3 regions of the Quatrionicoccus australiensis genome follow, and region 1 is predicted to be linked to each of the others. Evidence: predicted binding sites of a transcription regulator. Region 1 holds the regulator's gene; each other region holds the start of a gene.

The links. The regulator FNR, encoded in region 1, switches genes on or off when oxygen is low (the NO sensors DNR and NnrR bind a similar motif). The targets are predictions, from matches to a motif close to TTGANCTAGNTCAA.
Region 2: a site for FNR is predicted at 3,963-3,976, ahead of KI612_RS17980 (thiamine pyrophosphate-dependent enzyme). Genes of this name have one in related genera too.
Region 3: a site for FNR is predicted at 4,956-4,969, ahead of ccoN (cytochrome-c oxidase, cbb3-type subunit I). Genes of this name have one in related genera too.

The regions. Positions count from the first base shown of each region.
Region 1 covers NZ_CP075188.1:3,128,904-3,134,982, reverse strand. The annotation lists gene KI612_RS14980 (ATP-binding protein) at 1-18, shown strand, start outside; gene KI612_RS14975 (response regulator transcription factor) at 8-553, shown strand; gene KI612_RS14970 (TonB-dependent receptor) at 669-2,900, opposite strand; gene fnr (fumarate/nitrate reduction transcriptional regulator Fnr) at 3,076-3,816, opposite strand; gene hemN (oxygen-independent coproporphyrinogen III oxidase) at 3,902-5,305, shown strand; gene KI612_RS14955 (sulfite exporter TauE/SafE family protein) at 5,369-6,040, shown strand; gene KI612_RS14950 (universal stress protein) at 6,049-6,079, shown strand, end outside.
Region 2 covers NZ_CP075188.1:3,792,025-3,798,103, forward strand. The annotation lists gene purE (5-(carboxyamino)imidazole ribonucleotide mutase) at 1-403, opposite strand, end outside; gene folD (bifunctional methylenetetrahydrofolate dehydrogenase/methenyltetrahydrofolate cyclohydrolase FolD) at 489-1,346, opposite strand; gene KI612_RS17975 (indolepyruvate oxidoreductase subunit beta) at 1,420-2,031, opposite strand; gene KI612_RS17980 (thiamine pyrophosphate-dependent enzyme) at 2,031-3,902, opposite strand; gene aceE (pyruvate dehydrogenase (acetyl-transferring), homodimeric type) at 4,174-6,079, shown strand, end outside.
Region 3 covers NZ_CP075188.1:856,904-862,982, reverse strand. The annotation lists gene KI612_RS04245 (FixH family protein) at 1-132, opposite strand, end outside; gene ccoG (cytochrome c oxidase accessory protein CcoG) at 148-1,551, opposite strand; gene ccoP (cytochrome-c oxidase, cbb3-type subunit III) at 1,687-2,586, opposite strand; gene KI612_RS04230 (cbb3-type cytochrome oxidase subunit 3) at 2,602-2,778, opposite strand; gene ccoO (cytochrome-c oxidase, cbb3-type subunit II) at 2,784-3,425, opposite strand; gene ccoN (cytochrome-c oxidase, cbb3-type subunit I) at 3,435-4,859, opposite strand; gene ccoS (cbb3-type cytochrome oxidase assembly protein CcoS) at 5,153-5,350, opposite strand; gene KI612_RS04210 (heavy metal translocating P-type ATPase) at 5,350-6,079, opposite strand, start outside.

The DNA of each region.
Region 1 (6,079 bases):
GACAGGCGTGAGCCATGATGCAAGGCCGTTGCTGGTCATCGATGATGACGAGAGTTTTCGAGAAGTATTGGGGCGCTCGCTGACGCGCCAGGGATTTGCCGTGCGGACTGCGGCAGGCGTTGCGGAAAGTCTGGAGGTTTGCCGCCAGCAGGATCCGGAGTACATCCTGCTCGACCTCAATCTGGCTGGCCAGTCCGGCCTCAACCTGATCCAGCCCCTGCTGGAGATCGTCCCGGCGGCGCGTATCGTTGTCCTGACCGGCTATGCCAGCATTCAGACTGCGGTTGGCGCACTCAAGCTGGGGGCGGCGCAGTATCTGCCCAAACCGGCCAATGTCGCGACCATCGTCAGGGCGCTGCTCGATGACCGTATCGAGATCCCGGAAGTGCCGGCCGAGGACCGGATGACCGTGCAGCACCTGGAGTGGGAGTACATCCAGCACACCCTGGGCGAACATGGCGGCAATATCGCCGCCACCGCGCGCGCCCTCAAGATGCATCGCCGTACCTTGCAACGCAAGCTGGCAAAGAAGCGCCCGCAAATCCCGATTTGAGCATTTTGCCGGTTTCCAGGCGGTCGACCGCCTGAAAACCCGGTTTTTGCCTGCCGCAATGAAAAATCCCCGGGGCTTGCCCGGGGATTTCTGGTTGCCTTGCGCAGGGTCGGGATCAGAACTTGACGTTCATTCCGACGTAGAGCGAGCGGCCCATGCCGGGGACGGCAATGCCGTAGGGCGTCGTCGCATTGGTGCCCATCATGGTCGAACCCTGGCCGACGTAGGCGCCGCCCAGTGCCAGCGAGTATTGCTTGTTCAGCGCATTTTCCAGACCGATGTCGAAGCGGATGTTGTTCCACTGGTAGCTGCTGCGCAGGTTGAGCAAGGCGTAGCTGCCCGTCTTGAGCTCGTTGCGGACTTCCGAGACGCGATCCTTGGCGCCGACCAGCTGGCCTTCGATCGTATTGCTCCAGTTGCCCTTGCGCTGGTCGATCGCCAGCTTGGCGTTGAGCGGCATGACGTTGTAGAGGTTGTCGCCGGTTTCGCGGTTCTTGCCATCGACGTAGCCGATCAGGCCGCGCAGCGTGAAGTCGCCGTAGTCGCGGGTTTTGGCGAGCGGGAAGTAGCCCGAGATGTCGACCCCGAACAGGCGGGCATCCTGGTTCACGAAGCGCAGATAACGGAAGCCGGCCGTCGCGTTCGCAGCGTTGCAGTTGGCGGTGGTGCACAACTCGGCATCGATGTAGTTTTCGACATAGGTGTAGAACGGCGTGATCTTGACGCCCCACTCCTGTTTGCCGGCATCGTGCCAGTCGGCAGTCAGGCTGAGGGTGTGCGCGACTTCCGGCTTGAGTTCGAGGTTGCCGACATAGCCGTTGCCGTCGCCGGCCATGTTGACCATGCGCATCGCCATGCCGCCGGTCGACCAGCTGTAGCGCTCGTAAAGATTGGGCGAGCGGGTCTTGCGGGAGTAGCCGCCTTCGAAGCTCTGATTGTCATTTGCCGTGTAGCGGGCGAGCAGGCTGAGGTCGAAATTGTTGTCGGTGCGTTTGCGGTCGGCCTGGTTGAATGCGGTCGATTCGGCCAGGTAAGCCGCCATCGTGGTGTTGTAGCCTTGGACTTCGCCGGTATCCATGCGCACGGTGCTGCTGCGTGCGCCGATCTGGGTTTTCCACTGGGTTGTCCAGTTGGCTTCCCATTCGCCAAAAACGTCAAACCGGTCACGTTGACCGCTGTTGATGTTCCAGAAGGTGTTCGGTGCCATGCCGCCGGTGCCGGACGGTTCCCACCAGTCGTCGAGGCGGTAGCGCTGCAACTCGCCGCCAACCCGCAACAAGTCCTTGCCGGCGAGGGCGATGTCGGCCTTGACCTGGAGGCCGGTATTGTTGCCGCGGGTGTCCATCGGCATGCCTTCGGCCCCATTCGGGTAAAGGAAGCGTTTGTCGTCGCCAAAGTCCATCTTGTGGCGGGTTTCCTCGTTGTAGACGCGGGTTTCGAGCTTGCCCCAGTCAAACAGGCCGGTGTAGCGCAGGTTGATCTGGGTGCTGCGATTCTCGGTCATGTCCATGCGCTGGTTGGGATAGCCCTGGTAGGGGATGTATTGGTAACCGAGGCGGAGATCAAGCAGGTGGTTTTCGTGACGCAGGGCAAAGCCGAGCGCATGGTTCTCGGTCTTGTAGGCCGAGGAACCGACTTCGTTGCGGGCCAGGTTGGGTTTGCCGACCGTGGTCATGCCATCCGGCTTGAAATCCTTGGCCGAGCTGTAGTTGCCGGACTCGGCAGTCGAGCCGTTGTAACTGATGCTCAGGTTCTCGTTGGCAATCGTCGCCGCGGCATTGACGCCCCAGGCATTGCCGTTCGAGCGATAGAAAGTCCCGAGTTCGCCGCTTGTCAGCAGGCCTTCGCCGGCCCTGGCGAAGCGCGGTTCGCGCGACTTGACGATGATGCTGCCACCGATGCTGTCGCCACCGACGCTGACCGGGGTGATGCCGGTATATACCTTGATCTGTTCTACATTGCTCGGGTCGATGTAGGAGAGCGGCGAGTTCATGTGATTGGCGCAGGCCGAGATCAGGTCCATGCCGTCCACCTTGATGCGCAGGCGGTCGTCGGCCAGGCCGTGGATGGCGGGCAGGCTGGAAACGCCGCCGGCACTGTTCAGGCTGACGCCGGGGATGTCCTTGAGCAGGGTCGCGGTATCGCTGGTCGCCGGACGCTGGGCGCGAACCTGTTCATTGCTGACCGAGCCGGATTGCGCATCGATGCCGTCAGTGCGGCTGGCGCGTACCAGAACATTGTCCATGACCTGGTCCGGATTGGCGGTATCGGGTGCAGTCTGGCTGAAGGCAGCCGATGAAAAGGCGAGCGCCATGGCGGCGGCTAATGGATGGATGCGCAAGAGCATGGATTTCCCCGGTTATATTTTTAACCGGCGGATTCTCTTAGAGTTGATTGCGCACAGGAATGCGGCATATTGCCGCAGATGACATCGGCAATTTTCTTTTGCGGGGGGAGGCCTGGCGACTGATCAGCAGAGTTTCTGCGGTTTTGCTGCTGCGACGGTGATGCTTGCCGCTGACTCAGCGCTGGTGATTCATCAGGGCCTTGAGGCCATTTACATCAAGTATGCGGATGTGTTTCTGCTGCACGGCGATGTAGCCTTCTTCCTGGAAGCGCGAGAAGGCGCGCGATACGGTTTCCAGCTTGAGGCCGAGATAGCTGCCGATTTCCTCGCGCGTCATGCGCAGGTAGAACTCGGCATGCGAGAAGCCACGGGCCGTGAAACGCTGCGACAGGTTGAGCAGGAAGGCAGCAAGGCGTTCTTCGGCGCGCATCGTGCCGAGCAGCATCATGACGCCGTGGTCGCGCACGATTTCGCGGCTCATCACCTTGTGGAAATGGTGCTGCAGATTGTGGATTTCGCGCGACAGGGTTTCCAGGCGGGAGAAGGGGATCGAGCAGATTTCGCTGTCTTCGAGAGCGATTGCGTTGCAGGTGTGAAATTCGGTGCTGATGCCATCCAGACCAAGCAGTTCGCCGGCCATCTGGAAGCCGGTTACCTGGTCGCGACCATCCTCGAGCAGCACATCGGTCTTGAAAAAGCCGCTGCGGATCGCGTAGATCGAGTCGAAGGCCTCGCCGGCACGATAAAGGTGGTCGCCGCGCTTGATCCGGCGCCGGGTCGAAATGAGATCGTCGAGGCGCTCGAGTTCATCAAGACTGAGCCCGAACGGGAGGCATAGTTCGCGCAAGTTGCAGTTCGAACATGCCGTCTTGATGACGGAGAGGGAAATTTCCTGAATGGCCGTGTTTTGGGGCATTATCAACCTGCGTTCGCTTGATCCAAGTCAACGGAAATTGTGCAGCGCCGCAACATAATCCAATCAAAATTTGCCGGTATGTTTAATGAATTTCGCAACTGAAAACCTCGTCTTCGATCCTCAGATCATTCGCCGCTTCGATGTGAACGGCCCCCGCTATACATCGTACCCGACAGCGGACCGATTCGTTGAGGCTTTCGATTCGGACGCAGCCAAACTGTGGCTGGGCAAACGCAACATCGGCGCAATCAGCCGACCCTTGTCATTATACTTCCACATCCCTTTCTGCAACACCATCTGTTACTACTGCGCCTGCAACAAGATCATCACCAAGGATCATGCGCGTAGCGGCAAGTACCTCAAGTACCTGGCCAAGGAGCTGGACATGCAGGCTGCCTGCCTGGAAGGCCGTGATGGTGAGCACGAGGTCATCCAGCTGCATTGGGGTGGTGGTACGCCGACCTTCCTGTCGCACGACGAGATGCGCCAGTTGATGGGGGAAACGAAGAAGCATTTCAAGCTGCTTGAAGGCGGCGAATATTCGATTGAAGTCGATCCGCGCAAGGTCGATACGGCAACCGTTGCATTGCTTGGCGAACTTGGTTTCAACCGGATGAGTGTCGGTGTCCAGGACTTCGACGAGAAGGTCCAGGTTGCGGTGAATCGCGTCCAGAGCGAAGAAGAAACCTACAACGTGATCCGCGATGCGCGTGCCAACGGTTTCAAGTCGATTTCGATCGACCTGATCTACGGTTTGCCGCACCAGTCGGTGATGGGTTTCAACCGGACCCTGGAACGTGTTCTGGCGATGGATCCGGAACGCCTGTCGATCTACAACTATGCGCACATGCCCAGCCTGTTCAAGCCGCAGCGCCGGATCAACGACGCCGACCTGCCGTCGGCCGATACCAAGCTGCAGATCCTGGCGCTGGCGATCAAGAAGCTGACCGAAGCCGGTTATGTCTATATCGGCATGGATCACTTCGCCAAGCCGGACGACGAACTCGCGGTGGCCCAGCGCCAAGGTCGCCTGCACCGGAACTTCCAGGGCTATTCGACCTACGCCGATTGCGACATGCTGTCTTTCGGTATTTCGTCGATCAGCAAGGTCGGGCCGACCTACAGCCAGAACGTCAAGACGGCGGAAGAGTATTACGACCGCCTCGATGCCGATCTGCTGCCGGTCTTCCGCGGCATTGAGCTGACCGCTGACGACATCCTGCGCCGTTCGATCATCCAGGCCCTGATGTGTCATTTCGAACTGTCCATCGAGTCGATCGAAAGCTCGCACCTGATTGATTTCCACAAGTACTTTGCCGACGAGATCGAGGAAATGCGCGAGATGGAGCGCGGTGGCCTGCTCAAGATCGAGCGCGACTGGATTACCGTTCTGCCGCCGGGGCGCATGCTGGTGCGTGTCATTTCCATGGTCTTCGACCGCTATCTGCGTGCCGATCGGCAGCGCAAGCGCTACTCGAAAGTGATCTGAACGGGGTGCCGGCTTCAAGGCGGCGGGTTAAACTGCCGCCTATGATGTCTCCCCCGTTTTTTCATGCCTGATTCCGGCTTTCTCGCATTGTTCCTGGTCGGCCTGCTTGGCGGCACGCACTGTGTCGGCATGTGTGGCGGCATTGTCGGCGCCCTGTCGATGGGCGCGCCGGCGCGTTGGTCGATGCACCTTGCCTATAACGCCGGGCGCATCCTCTCCTATGTCATCGCCGGTGCCGTTGCCGGTGCGCTCGGTGCAGCCAGTCTGGGCCTCGAGGGCCAGGTGCCGATCCGCCTGGTGCTCTATTTTCTTGCCAACCTGATGCTGGTTGCACTCGGCTTTTATCTGCTGGGGGTGACCAGTACCCTGGCCTTTACCGAACGTTTCGGTCAGCACCTGTGGCGTTTGCTGCAGCCCCTGACGCGTCGTTTTCTGCCGGCGCGCAGTGTGCAGCAGGCTTTCCCGCTTGGTTTGCTGTGGGGCTGGTTGCCCTGTGGTCTGGTCTATAGCGCCCTGGCCAGTGCCCTGACGGCCGGCTCGGCCGGGCGCGGTGCCTTGCTGATGCTGGCTTTCGGTCTGGGAACCTTGCCAAATCTGCTGCTCGCAGGCATCGTGCTGGCAAGGCTGAACGAGTTTGTTCGCCGGCCTGCGGTCCGCCTGTTTTCCGGGCTGCTGGTTCTGGGTTTCGGTCTGTATGGCTTGCTTGGCCTGATGCGCTTGCTGCACTGGATTTAGGATGCACGATGACAATTAAAATTCTTCTGCCGGTTGATG
Region 2 (6,079 bases), 660 kb from region 1:
CGAGGATGGAGACGGCGAACAGCGCAGCATTGGTCGCACCGGCTTCGCCGACGGCGAAGGTGGCAACCGGAATGCCGCCCGGCATCTGCACCATGGAGAGCAGCGAGTCGAGACCCATCAGGTGCTTGGACGGCATCGGTACGCCGAGCACCGGGATCTGCGTCTTGGCGGCGAGCACGCCGGCCAGGTGGGCAGCACCGCCGGCAGCGCCGATCAGCACCTTGATACCGCGTTCGGCAGCAGTGGCGGCGTAGTCGAGCGCCTGATCCGGCGTACGGTGCGCCGACAGCACCTTGGCTTCGTAAGGAATGCCCAGGTTCTTCAGGGTTTCGGCGGCGGCCTTCATGATCGGCCAGTCGCTGTCCGAACCCATGACGATACCAACCAGGACTTCTTTGCTCATGTTTTTTCCTTCAGGAATAAGGGGATAGATGAAAGTCGCGGGACCGGGGCCCGCGTCGGCTGGCCTTGGTCAACAATCCGGTGAATTAGTTTCCGGCTGCTTTGCGCTCGGCCGCCTCGATGGTGTTGGCGAGCAGCATGGTGATGGTCATCGGGCCGACGCCACCCGGCACCGGCGTGATCTGGCCGGCGGTTGCGAGGCAGTCGGCAAAATCGACGTCGCCGCAGAGTTTACCGTCCGGCAGGCGGTTGATGCCGACGTCGATGACGACAGCGCCCGGCTTGATCATGTCGCCGGTCACGAATTTCGGCTTGCCGACCGCGGCAACGACGATGTCGGCACGGCTGGTGTGGAACTTCAGGTCGCGCGTACGCGAATTGCAGACGGTGACCGTGGCGCCGGCATTGATCAGGAGCAGGGCCATGGGCTTGCCAACGATGTTGGAACGGCCGATGACGACGGCTTCCTTGCCGTTCAGATCGACATTGCCTTTCTCGAACATCTTCATGACGCCGTAGGGCGTGCACGGGATGAAACGCGGATTGCCCTGGGCCAGCGCGCCGACGTTCTCGGCGTGGAAGCCGTCGACATCCTTGTCGGCAGCAATGGCTTCGAGCACTTTTTCTTCGTCGAAATGCTTGGGCAGCGGCAGTTGCACGAGGATGCCGTGAATCGCCGGATCGGCGTTCAGCTCGGCGATCTTTTTGAGCACGATTTCCTGGTCGACCGTTGCGTCGTAGGTAATCTTCTCGGAGTGCATGCCGATCGCCAGACAGCCATTGACCTTGTTGCGGACATAGACTTCGGAGGCCGGATCGGCACCAACCAGAATGACCACCAGGCCGGGTTTGTGGCCCTTGGCCGTGAGCGCTTCCACGCGCGCCTTGAATCCCTGGCGCAGTTCTTCAGCCAGGGCCTTGCCGTCGATAATTTGTGCCGTCATCGTCGCCTCCACCAGAAATGAAAAGGGGAAAGGCGGGCGCCTTTCCCTTTGAATTGGCTGAATTTTACCAGAATCAGGCCAGCGCAGCCTCGGCCGCGCCCACCGCCGCCCGCCCGGCGGCAAAAGCCCGCCGGTTCAGCTCGACCAGTTTTTCGCCCTTGCGCTGGAAACGCTGCAGCACGCAGGTGAGCAGATCATCGGCCGAGAACGGCAGGTGATCGGCAATCGCACCAAGCATCACGGTATTGCCCAGACGGATGTCGCCGAGTTCGAGCGCGATGGTCGTCGCGTCGAAGGCGACGACCTTGTTGCCGCCCTTTTTGACCTCGGCAATCGGGTCGACCGGATAGTCGAACAAACCGAGTTCGACCACCGGCGGCACCAGGCGCGCCGTATTCATCAAGGTGATACCGCCCGGCCGCAACATGTGCTGCCAGCGCATCGCTTCGGCCGACTCGAAACCGAGCAGCACGTCGGCCGTGCCCGGCGTGATCTGCGGCGACAGGACCTTGGCGCCGAAACGCAGGTGCGACGAAACGACGCCGCCGCGCTGCGCCATGCCGGCGACTTCGGTTTTCTTGGCATCCTGGCCGAGCGCGATCGCCGCTTCGGCAAGGATTTCGGTAGCGGTCATGACGCCCTGGCCGCCGATGCCGACGACGAGAATGTTGGTCGTAGCGCTCATCAGTGACAGCCTCCCTTGACCAGCGCAATCGGCGAGACCGGGACGTAGTGCTCGATGGCTTTCGGTGCACAGGGCTGCACGCACAGGCCGCAACCGGTACATACCGAGGACTCGATGCGTACGAAGGCAAGATCGACAACCCGCCCGTTCGGCTTGGTTTCCTGGCCGCGCCGGGTAACGTGGATGGCCGGACAGCCGACGTCGATACAGTTGCCGCAACCGGTGCACTTGTCTTCGACGACGGTAAACGGCTTCAGCTTGTGATAATCCTTGACCAGCACACAGGGCTGGTCGGTGATGATGACCGAGACTTCCGGCACCTTCACTTCTTCACGTATGGTCTTGAACAGCACGGGCAGTTCGTAGGGATTGACCTTGTGCACGCGCTCCGGCTTGACGCCCAGCGACTCGACGAGCTTGACGAAATCGACGCGCGGCGCCTCCTCGCCATGGATGCCGTAGCCGTTGCCCGGATTGTTCTGGCCGCCGGTCATGCCGACCGCGCGGTTGTCGAGCAGCAGCACGGTGACATTGCCCTTGTTGTAGACCATGTCGAGCAGGCCTTGCATGCCCATGTGCAGGAAGGTCGAATCGCCGATCACGGCGAGGATGCGCTTGTCCTTGTCGGCTTCGCCGCGGCCCTTGTCGAGACCGAGCGCGACACCCATCGAAGCACCCATCGAGACACAGGTATCGAGTGCATTCCACGGATGCCCGGCGCCGAGCGTGTAGCAGCCGATGTCGCCGGCAATGGTCAGGTTGCGCACCTGCGACAGGGTGTAATAAACGCCGAGATGCGGGCAGGCGACGCACATCGTCGGCGGCCGCGGAAAGACCGGCAGCGGTGCGACGGCCTGGGCGGCCGGCACTTCTTCGCCAAGCAGTCTGGCGATCGCCGGCTTCAGCACATTCGGCGACAGCTCGCCCTGGCGCGGCAGGATGTCCTTGCCGAGCACGGCCAGCCCGGCCGCCTTGAGTTCGGTTTCGACCAGCGGCTCGACTTCCTCGACGACCACAACCTGGTCGACCAGCGCCACCAGCTCGCGGCACTTGTTGAACGGCAGCGGGCAGGAAAAGCCGAGCTTCAATACCGGTGCGTCCGGGAAGGCTTCCTTGACATGCATGTAGGCCGGGCCGGAGGTGATGAAGCCGACGCGCCGGTCGCTGCCCGGCTCGAGCACATTGAGCGCCGAGTTTTCGGCCATTTCACGCAGTTGACCGTCACGCTCGAACATCAGCGGAATGCGCTTGCCGGCATTGCCCGGCACCATCACGAAACGGCCCGGTTCCTTCTTGAAGCCGGCACCGCTGTGCGGCACGCGCTCGCCGACCGTGACCAGCGCCTTGACGTGGTTGATGCGGGTCGTCATGCGCAGGATGACCGGCACCTGGAACTGTTCGGAGAGTTCGAACGCCTGCTTGGTCATCTCGTAGGCTTCCTGCGAGTCGGCCGGCTCGAACAGCGGAATGTGGGCAAAACGCCCCCAGTAGCGCGAATCCTGCTCGTTCTGCGAGGACGACAGGCCGACGTCGTCGGCGATGGCGATCACCAGGCCGCCGACCACACCGGTCAGGGTCAGCGTCATCAGCGCATCGGAGGCGACGTTCATGCCGACATGCTTCATGCAGCAGAAGGCGCGCGAGCCGGCATAGGCCGCACCAATCGCGACTTCCAGCGAAACCTTTTCATTGACCGACCACTCGGCATAGAGATCCGGATAGGTCGAAATGACTTCAAGCATCTCCGTGGCCGGCGTTCCCGGATAGGCCGCAGCGACCTTGACACCGGATTCCCAGACGGCACGTGCCACTGCTTCGTTGCCGGACAAAAACAACCGGCTGGCCGCCGGTGCAGGCATAACTGCCGCCATGAAAACTCCCGTAATCAATCGCAAAGCCTTCAATTTTAAAAGCGTGCAACAAGCCTCGATTTGATACAGCGCAACCCCTTCGCGGATTTTTTTTGAATGACTTTCGCGGCAGGAAAAATATGCACGGGATATTGCACGATGCGAACTTTGTTTTTACAATGCGAAAAATCAAGTAGGTGTAAACACGGGCTCGCGAACCGACCCATTAAGCGCTAGAGTTGTTTTGCTCAACAGGCAAAACAGAATGAAGACCAATCTTGGAGACAAAACCATGGCCAATCAGCCCAACGCACTGCCTGACCCTGCCGACGTAGATCCGCAGGAAACCAAAGAATGGATCGACGCCCTCGACGGCGTCATTTCCCAGGAAGGCCCGACCCGGGCCCACTACCTGATCGAGAAAGTCATCGGCCAGGCGCGCCTGCAGGGTGTGGACATCCCCTACTCGGCCAATACCGAATACATCAACACCATTCCCGCCGATCAGCAGCCCAAGTACCCGGGCAACGCGGACATGGAAATCAAGATTCACTCCTACATCCGCTGGAACGCCATGGCCATGGTCGTGCGTGCCAACAAGGACACCAACGTCGGCGGCCACATTGCCTCCTTCGCCTCGGCTGCCGCGCTTTACGACGTCGGCTTCTCGCACTTCTGGCGCGCCCCGTCGGCCGACAACGGCGGCGACCTGATCTTCTTCCAGGGCCACTCCGTACCTGGCGTCTATTCTCGCGCCTTCATGCTCGGCCGCCTGACCGAGGAGCAGATGGACAGCTTCCGCCAGGAAACCGACGGCAAGGGCATCTCGTCCTACCCGCACCCGTGGCTGATGCCGGACTTCTGGCAATTCCCGACCGTTTCGATGGGCCTCGGCCCGATCCAGGCCATTTACCAGGCCCGCTTCATGAAGTACCTCGACTCGCGCGGACTGGCCAAGGCCGGTGATCGCAAGGTGTGGGCCTTCCTCGGCGACGGCGAGACCGACGAAGTCGAATCGCTCGGCGCCATCGGCATGGCCGGTCGCGAAAAGCTCGACAACCTGATTTTCGTCATCAACTGCAACCTGCAGCGCCTGGACGGCCCGGTGCGCGGCAACGGCAAGATCATCCAGGAACTCGAATCCGAATTCCGCGGTTCCGGCTGGAACGTCATCAAGCTGGTCTGGGGCACGCAGTGGGACACGCTGTTCCAGCGCGACAAGAAGGGCATCATGAAGCAACGCATGATGGAACTGTGCGACGGCGAGTACCAGACCTTCAAGGCCAAGAACGGCGCCTACGTGCGCGAGCATTTCTTCAACACGCCGGAACTGCGCGAACTGGTTGCCGACTGGACCGATGACCAGGTCTGGCAACTGAACCGCGGCGGCCACGACATTTTCAAGATCTTCGCCGCCTACAACGCCGCCGTTAACCACAAGGGCCAGCCGACGCTGATCCTCGCCAAGACCATCAAGGGCTTCGGCATGGGCCAGGCCGGCGAAGCAATGAACATCTCGCACCAGCAAAAGAAAATGGACATCGAGCAGATCGGCCGTTTCCGCGACCGTTTCGACCTGCCGGTGCCGGACGACAAGCTGGCCGAACTACCCTACCTCAAGTTCGCCGAAGACTCGCCCGAGTACCAGTACATGCGCCAGCGCCGCATGGATCTCGGCGGCTTCCTGCCGTCGCGCCGCCGCAAGGCCGAGCCGCTCGCCATCCCGGCGCTCGACAGCTTCACCGCCCTGTTGAAGGCATCCGGCGAAGGCCGCGAGCTGTCCACGACGATGGCCATCGTGCGCATCATGAACATGATGTTGAAGGACAAGAATGTCGGCAAGAACGTCGTGCCCATCGTGCCGGACGAATCGCGCACCTTCGGCATGGAAGGCATGTTCCGCTCGGTCGGCATCTGGAATCAGCAAGGCCAGAACTACGTGCCGGAAGACCACGACCAGCTGATGTTCTACAAGGAATCGAAGACCGGCCAAGTCCTCCAGGAAGGCATCAACGAAGCCGGCGCGATGAGCGACTGGATCGCTGCCGCCACCTCCTACTCGGTGCATAACGTCCAGACCATTCCGTTCTACATCTGCTACTCGATGTTCGGCCTGCAACGCACCCTCGACCTGTGCTGGGCGGCTGGCGACCAACGCGCCCGCGGCTTCCTGATCGGCGGCACCGCCGGTCGCACGA
Region 3 (6,079 bases), 1.9 Mb from region 1:
CAAGCCATCATTACTGATTACAGCCAGCCATAAAGTAGCGATCCCCGCCACGATAACGGTTGCAGGGCCAGATATCAAAATCCACGGCCAGCGCTCCTTATACCAAGGGCGATTGTCATTTCGTAGGGTCATTGTTGAACTCATAAGTCAGGGCATCAAGAAAGAGGCTTTTTCATGAACCGCAATTTTTTCGCGATTCGCAGCCTTTACATCAAAATATATCGTGTTGGCGCCTTTCTTACCGGACTCAGGTGGCACCCGCACAACGACGGTCAATTCGTGGTTCTCGGAACTTGCAACATCAACGAAATCAGCACCCTGGATTTCCACCCCCTCCATTCCGTCGACCGACAGAAGATAGCGCATAGGCTCCTCGGTTGTGTTCATTATCTTCAGGTTATAGACGTTTTCAATGCGCCCATCATCGGCTTCTCGCGCCAGCACGGAGCGATCACGAATGACATCCACCTTGAGCGGAATGCGAACCGCCAAAGACCAGATCGCGGCAAGAGTAATACCGATCAGGATCGCCGAGTACAAAAGAACACGGGGACGCAGGATATGCCCCATCACTTCCTTTGGACCGAGATGCCTGGCCAGTGCATTTTCAGTTGTATAGCGAATCAGGCCTCGAGGCAAACCGAGCTTGTCCATGACAGGTTCGCAGGCATCGATACATGCACCACAACCGATGCACTCGTATTGAATTCCGTTGCGAATATCAATACCGGTTGGGCAAACAGTCACACACAAACCGCAATCCACACAATCGCCCAAGTTGGCCGCTTTGGCATCGATGCCTTTTTTGCGAACCCCGCGAGGCTCTCCGCGTTCGGGATCATAAGTAATGACGAGAGTATCGGGATCGAACATCACCCCCTGAAAGCGTGCATAGGGGCACATGTATTTGCAGACTTGTTCACGCAGAAAGCCCGCTTGCATGTAACAAAAGCCGCTATAAAAAAACAACCAGAACAACTCCCAGCCGGAAAGATTGAATGGCAACGCCGACAGCAACTCGTTAACTGGCGTGAAATAAGCGACCAGGGTAAAACCTGTCCAAATCGAGATCATCAACCAAACCGCATGCTTGAAAGCCTTCAAGCCGAACTTGCGCGCACTCATTGGCCCCTTGTCGAGCTTCATCCGTGCTGATCGATCACCTTCAATACGGTTCTCGACCCACATGAAGATCTCGGTATAAACAGTCTGGGGACAGGCGTAGCCGCAAAACAGGCGACCAGCAATTGCGGTGAATAGGAATAGCGCATAGGCCGAAATGATCAGCAAAAGCGCCAGATAAAAGACATCCTGAGGCCAGAGAACCAGTCCGAACAGATAGAACTTCCTCTCAACCAAGTGAAAAAGAACCGCTTGCCGGTCATTCCACTGCAGCCAAGGCAGGCCGAAGAACAATATTTGGGTCAGGAAAACCAGCACCCAACGCCAAGTATTCCACCATCCTCTGACATCGCGAATGTAGATTTTTCTGTGCTTCTCGTAAAACGAAACGACAGCGGGATTTTGGGCGATTTTTTCGGTTGGTTCCATAAGACCGTATCCGTATCAAAATTGCTCTAGTACCAACTCGCTTGGGAGTTCACTAAAACAATTTGGATACTGATCAGACGCAAGAAATGCAATCTGAAATAAAAACGGGGCGGCGAACCGCCCCGTTCTGACCAATTACTTGGCGCCTTGACCCAGGCTCAGCACGTAAGCTGCAAGCAGATGGACCTTGGCATCACCGAGGAACTCTTTCCAAGCGGGCATCTTGTTCTGACGACCGTTGGTAATGGTTTCGGTAATGGTGGCTTCGGAAGAGCCATACAACCAGACCTTGTCCGTCAGGTTCGGAGCACCGATGGCATGCATACCGGTAGCTTCCGGACCATGGCAGCCGACACAACCAGCACTGGCAAAGACTTCCTTACCCTTGGCAGCGCGGACAGCATCGTTCTGCAGACCCGACAAAGAGCGGACGAAATTCGCCACATCCTTGATCGTGTCAGCACCCAGCTGGGCATGCGGAGGCATCACACCCATGCGACCATTGGCGATGGTTTCCTTGATCTGGTCCGGCTCGCCGCCGTACAGCCAGTCAGCATCGGTCAGATTCGGGAAGCCCTTTGCACCGCGAGCATCGGCACCGTGACACTGCATGCAGTAGGTCAGGTACAAACGCTTGCCCATCTCGTTGGCCTGCTTGTCGGCAGCAACAGCCTTGAGATCCATGGCCATGTACTTGTCGAACAGCGGCTTGACCGTAGCATCCATCTTGGCAACTTCAGCCTGATGTTGGCCACCGGAAGTCCAGCCCAGCATGCCCTTGAAGTTGCCAAGCCCCGGATAGAGCGCCAGATACACCAGCGCAAAAACCACGGTGATGACAAACATCCAGCTCCACCACTTGGGCATCGGATTGTTGTATTCCTCGAGGGTTTCATCCCAGACATGACCCATGGTCTTGCCCGGGGTGAAAGTCGCTTTACCCTGGACGATCAGCAGAACCGCACAAGCAAGAATACTTGCCAAGACGATTACCACAACGTACAGGTTCCAAAAATCGCTAACGAAATCGCTCATTTGCTTTCCTTTTTTTCAGCGCGGATGTGACGTACCAGACGCCACACCCTCATCATCATGCTCCGCGAATGGCAAGTTGGCAGCTTCCTCAAAGCCTTTTTTGCTGCTCTTGCCATATGCCCATCCCACGATCGCCAAGAAGCAGAGTAACCCGGCAACGGTAACGATGGAGCGCAGATCGTTGATGTCCATGGCTATTACTTGGTGTTCTTCAAGGAGGTACCCATTTCCTGCAGGTACGCAATCAGAACATCCATTTCGGTCTTGTCGCCGATGGCAGCCTTGGCACCCTTGATCTCTTCATCGGAGTAGGTTGGGATACCACGCACGTTGGCGTAACCACGCATGAGTTGCATCTTTTTCTCGATGTCAGCAGCTACGCTATCTTTTGCTTTGGTATTCGCCAAGAAGGCGAAGGCTGGCATATTCGATTCGGGAACCACGTCACGCGGATTGATCAGGTGAGCGCGCTGCCACTCGTCGGAGTAACGACCACCGACACGATGCAGATCCGGACCGGTACGCTTCGAACCCCATTGGAACGGGTGATCGTAAACATATTCGCCAGCCACCGAGTAGTGACCGTAACGCTCGGTCTCTGCACGGAACGGACGAATCATCTGCGAGTGACACAAGAAGCAGCCCTCACGAACATAGACATCGCGACCGGCCAGACGAACTGCATCGTAAGGCTTAAGGCCCTCGACCGGCGTCGTGGTCGATTTCTGAAAGAAGAGCGGCACAATTTCCAGCAAACCGCCCCACAGGACAACAAACAGCGTGAGAACGAAGAGCAGGCCTACGTTCCGTTCAACTTGATCGTGCTTGATCATTATTATTCCCCCTAATCAGGCGTGGTGAGCAGCCGGAGCAACAACCGGCATGTCCTTGGTGTTACCACCGGCCATGGTCTTGAACATGTTGTAAGCCATGATCAGCATGCCGAACAGGAACAGAACACCACCCAGCCAACGAATCGCCCAGAACGGATAGGAACCCTTAACCGATTCAACGAAGCTGTAAGCCAAGGTCCCGTCGGCATTGACAGCACGCCACATCAGACCCTGCATCACACCGGCAATCCACATCGAGGCAATATAAAGCACGGTACCGATGGTGGCGATCCAGAAATGGGTCGTAACCAGCTTGGTGCTGTACATCTCGGACTTGCCAAACAAGCGCGGCAACAGGTAGTACATGGAGCCAATGGAAACCATAGCCACCCAGCCCAAGGCACCGGAATGCACGTGACCAACGGTCCAGTCCGTGTAATGCGACAGCGCGTTGACGGTCTTGATCGACATCATCGGACCTTCAAAGGTGGACATACCGTAGAAGGACAGCGAGGTAATCAGGAACTTGAGGATAGGATCATCGCGCAGCTTATGCCAAGCACCCGACAAGGTCATGATGCCGTTGATCATGCCACCCCAGGACGGAGCCAGCAGAATCAGCGAGAAGATCATGCCGACAGACTGGGTCCAGTCCGGCAGGGCCGTGTAATGCAGATGGTGAGGACCCGCCCACATGTACGTGAAGATCAGCGCCCAGAAGTGGACCACAGACAGACGGTAGGAGTAAACCGGACGACCAGCCTGCTTAGGAACGAAGTAGTACATCATGCCAAGGAAGCCGGCGGTCAGGAAGAAACCCACGGCGTTATGGCCATACCACCATTGAACCATTGCATCCTGAACACCCGAGTAAGCAGAGTAGGACTTGGTCAGCGAAACAGGAACCGCAGCACTATTGACCAAATGCAAGAGAGCAACGGCAACAATGAACGCCCCAAAAAACCAGTTAGCCACGTAAATGTGCGAAACCTTACGCTTGGCGATCGTACCGAAGAAGACCAGAGCATACGAAACCCAGACCAACGTGATCAGGATGTCGATCGGCCACTCCAGTTCGGCATACTCTTTACCTTGGGTAATACCCAGCGGCAGCGTAACGGCAGCCAACAAGATAACAATCTGCCAACCCCAGAAGGTAAAGGGAACCAGCGGACCACCCCAAAGACGGGTGTGACAGGTACGCTGAACGCACCAGTAAGACGTTGCAAACAGAGCACAGCCACCAAACGCGAAAATAACCGCATTGGTATGCAACGGACGCAAGCGCCCGAAGTGCAGCCAAGCGATATTCAGCTCTGGCCACACGAGTTGTGCAGCGATGATGACACCGACAAGCATGCCGACGATGCCCCAGATGACGGTCATGACGGAAAATTGCCGTACGACCTTATCGTTATATGTGGTTTGCGATCCAGACATGAACCCACCTCTCGTTAATGAAAATCAGAATGTCCACCCCCCTGAACCCAAGGCGGCGCATAAATGCGGATACTATTCTAGATCAGCGACGCTGTTTTGACCTAGATCAATCTACCGATTATCTCGGTCGACTTATGCCTGCCCAATGCAGTATCCGTGCGGCTTTTCAGGCTTGTAAACAAAAAAAGGGTGCGTCGCAACGCACCCCAACCCCAACAGAGAACTTTCGTAAGGCATCACCCTCACACAGCCGCCATGATGCCCGACCAGAGATGCCACCGGGTTGACCCAAATCAAACCTTCCCTGAATTATCTTTTTTGCCATCAGCATCAACTGGTTGCGGCGGCCGCTCATCATCATCCATCAGAACACGAAAACCCGGCCCCTCGAGATCATCAAACTGGCCACTGCGAACCGACCACCAGAAAATGACGGCGATCACAAAAACCAGAATGACCGAAATCGGCACCAGCAAATAAATACTTTCCATCAATCCGCCTTTGCGCGCTGAATGCGCAGGGAGTTAAGAACCACCAGCAAGGAACTGGCCGACATACCGATGCCAGCCAGCCACGGCGTCACATAGCCACCAATCGCCAGTGGTAGCGCAACGAAATTATAGGCAAATGACCACCACAAATTCTGACGAATAATGACCAGGGTTTGCCGAGCTCGACGCAAGCCATCACGCAGATGATCCAGGTTTTCCGATAGCAGCACAAAATCGGATTGCGTTCTGGCCAACTGAGCTCCGCCACCCATTGCAATCGAGACCTGCGCCTGCGCGAGAACCGGCGCGTCATTGACCCCGTCACCAATCATTGCGACAACGGCACCACTTTCCTGCAAGGCCTTGACACAGGCATGCTTGCCTTGCGGCGTCATACCAGCCCGCACATCTTGAATACCGAGCCTGGCAGCAACGCGCTGCGCCACCGACGGAGCATCTCCCGTCAGGAGCACTACGTGCTTTCCCAAGCTGAGCAAGTAATCAACCAAGAATTTCGACTCAGGACGCAACTCGTCGCCAATCCGGAACAACGCCAGGCAAGCACTTGCATCAGCCAGCACCACAACCGTTTCACCACTCTCCAGCCAGTCGACCGCTGCTGCCGGAAGTTGCGCACCGGACAAGGCCAGGGCGTAATCCGGACGGCCAATACGGCAACGACGACCATCAATCACCCCCTCAATGCCTTGCCCCGGTTCGCTAAGCGCC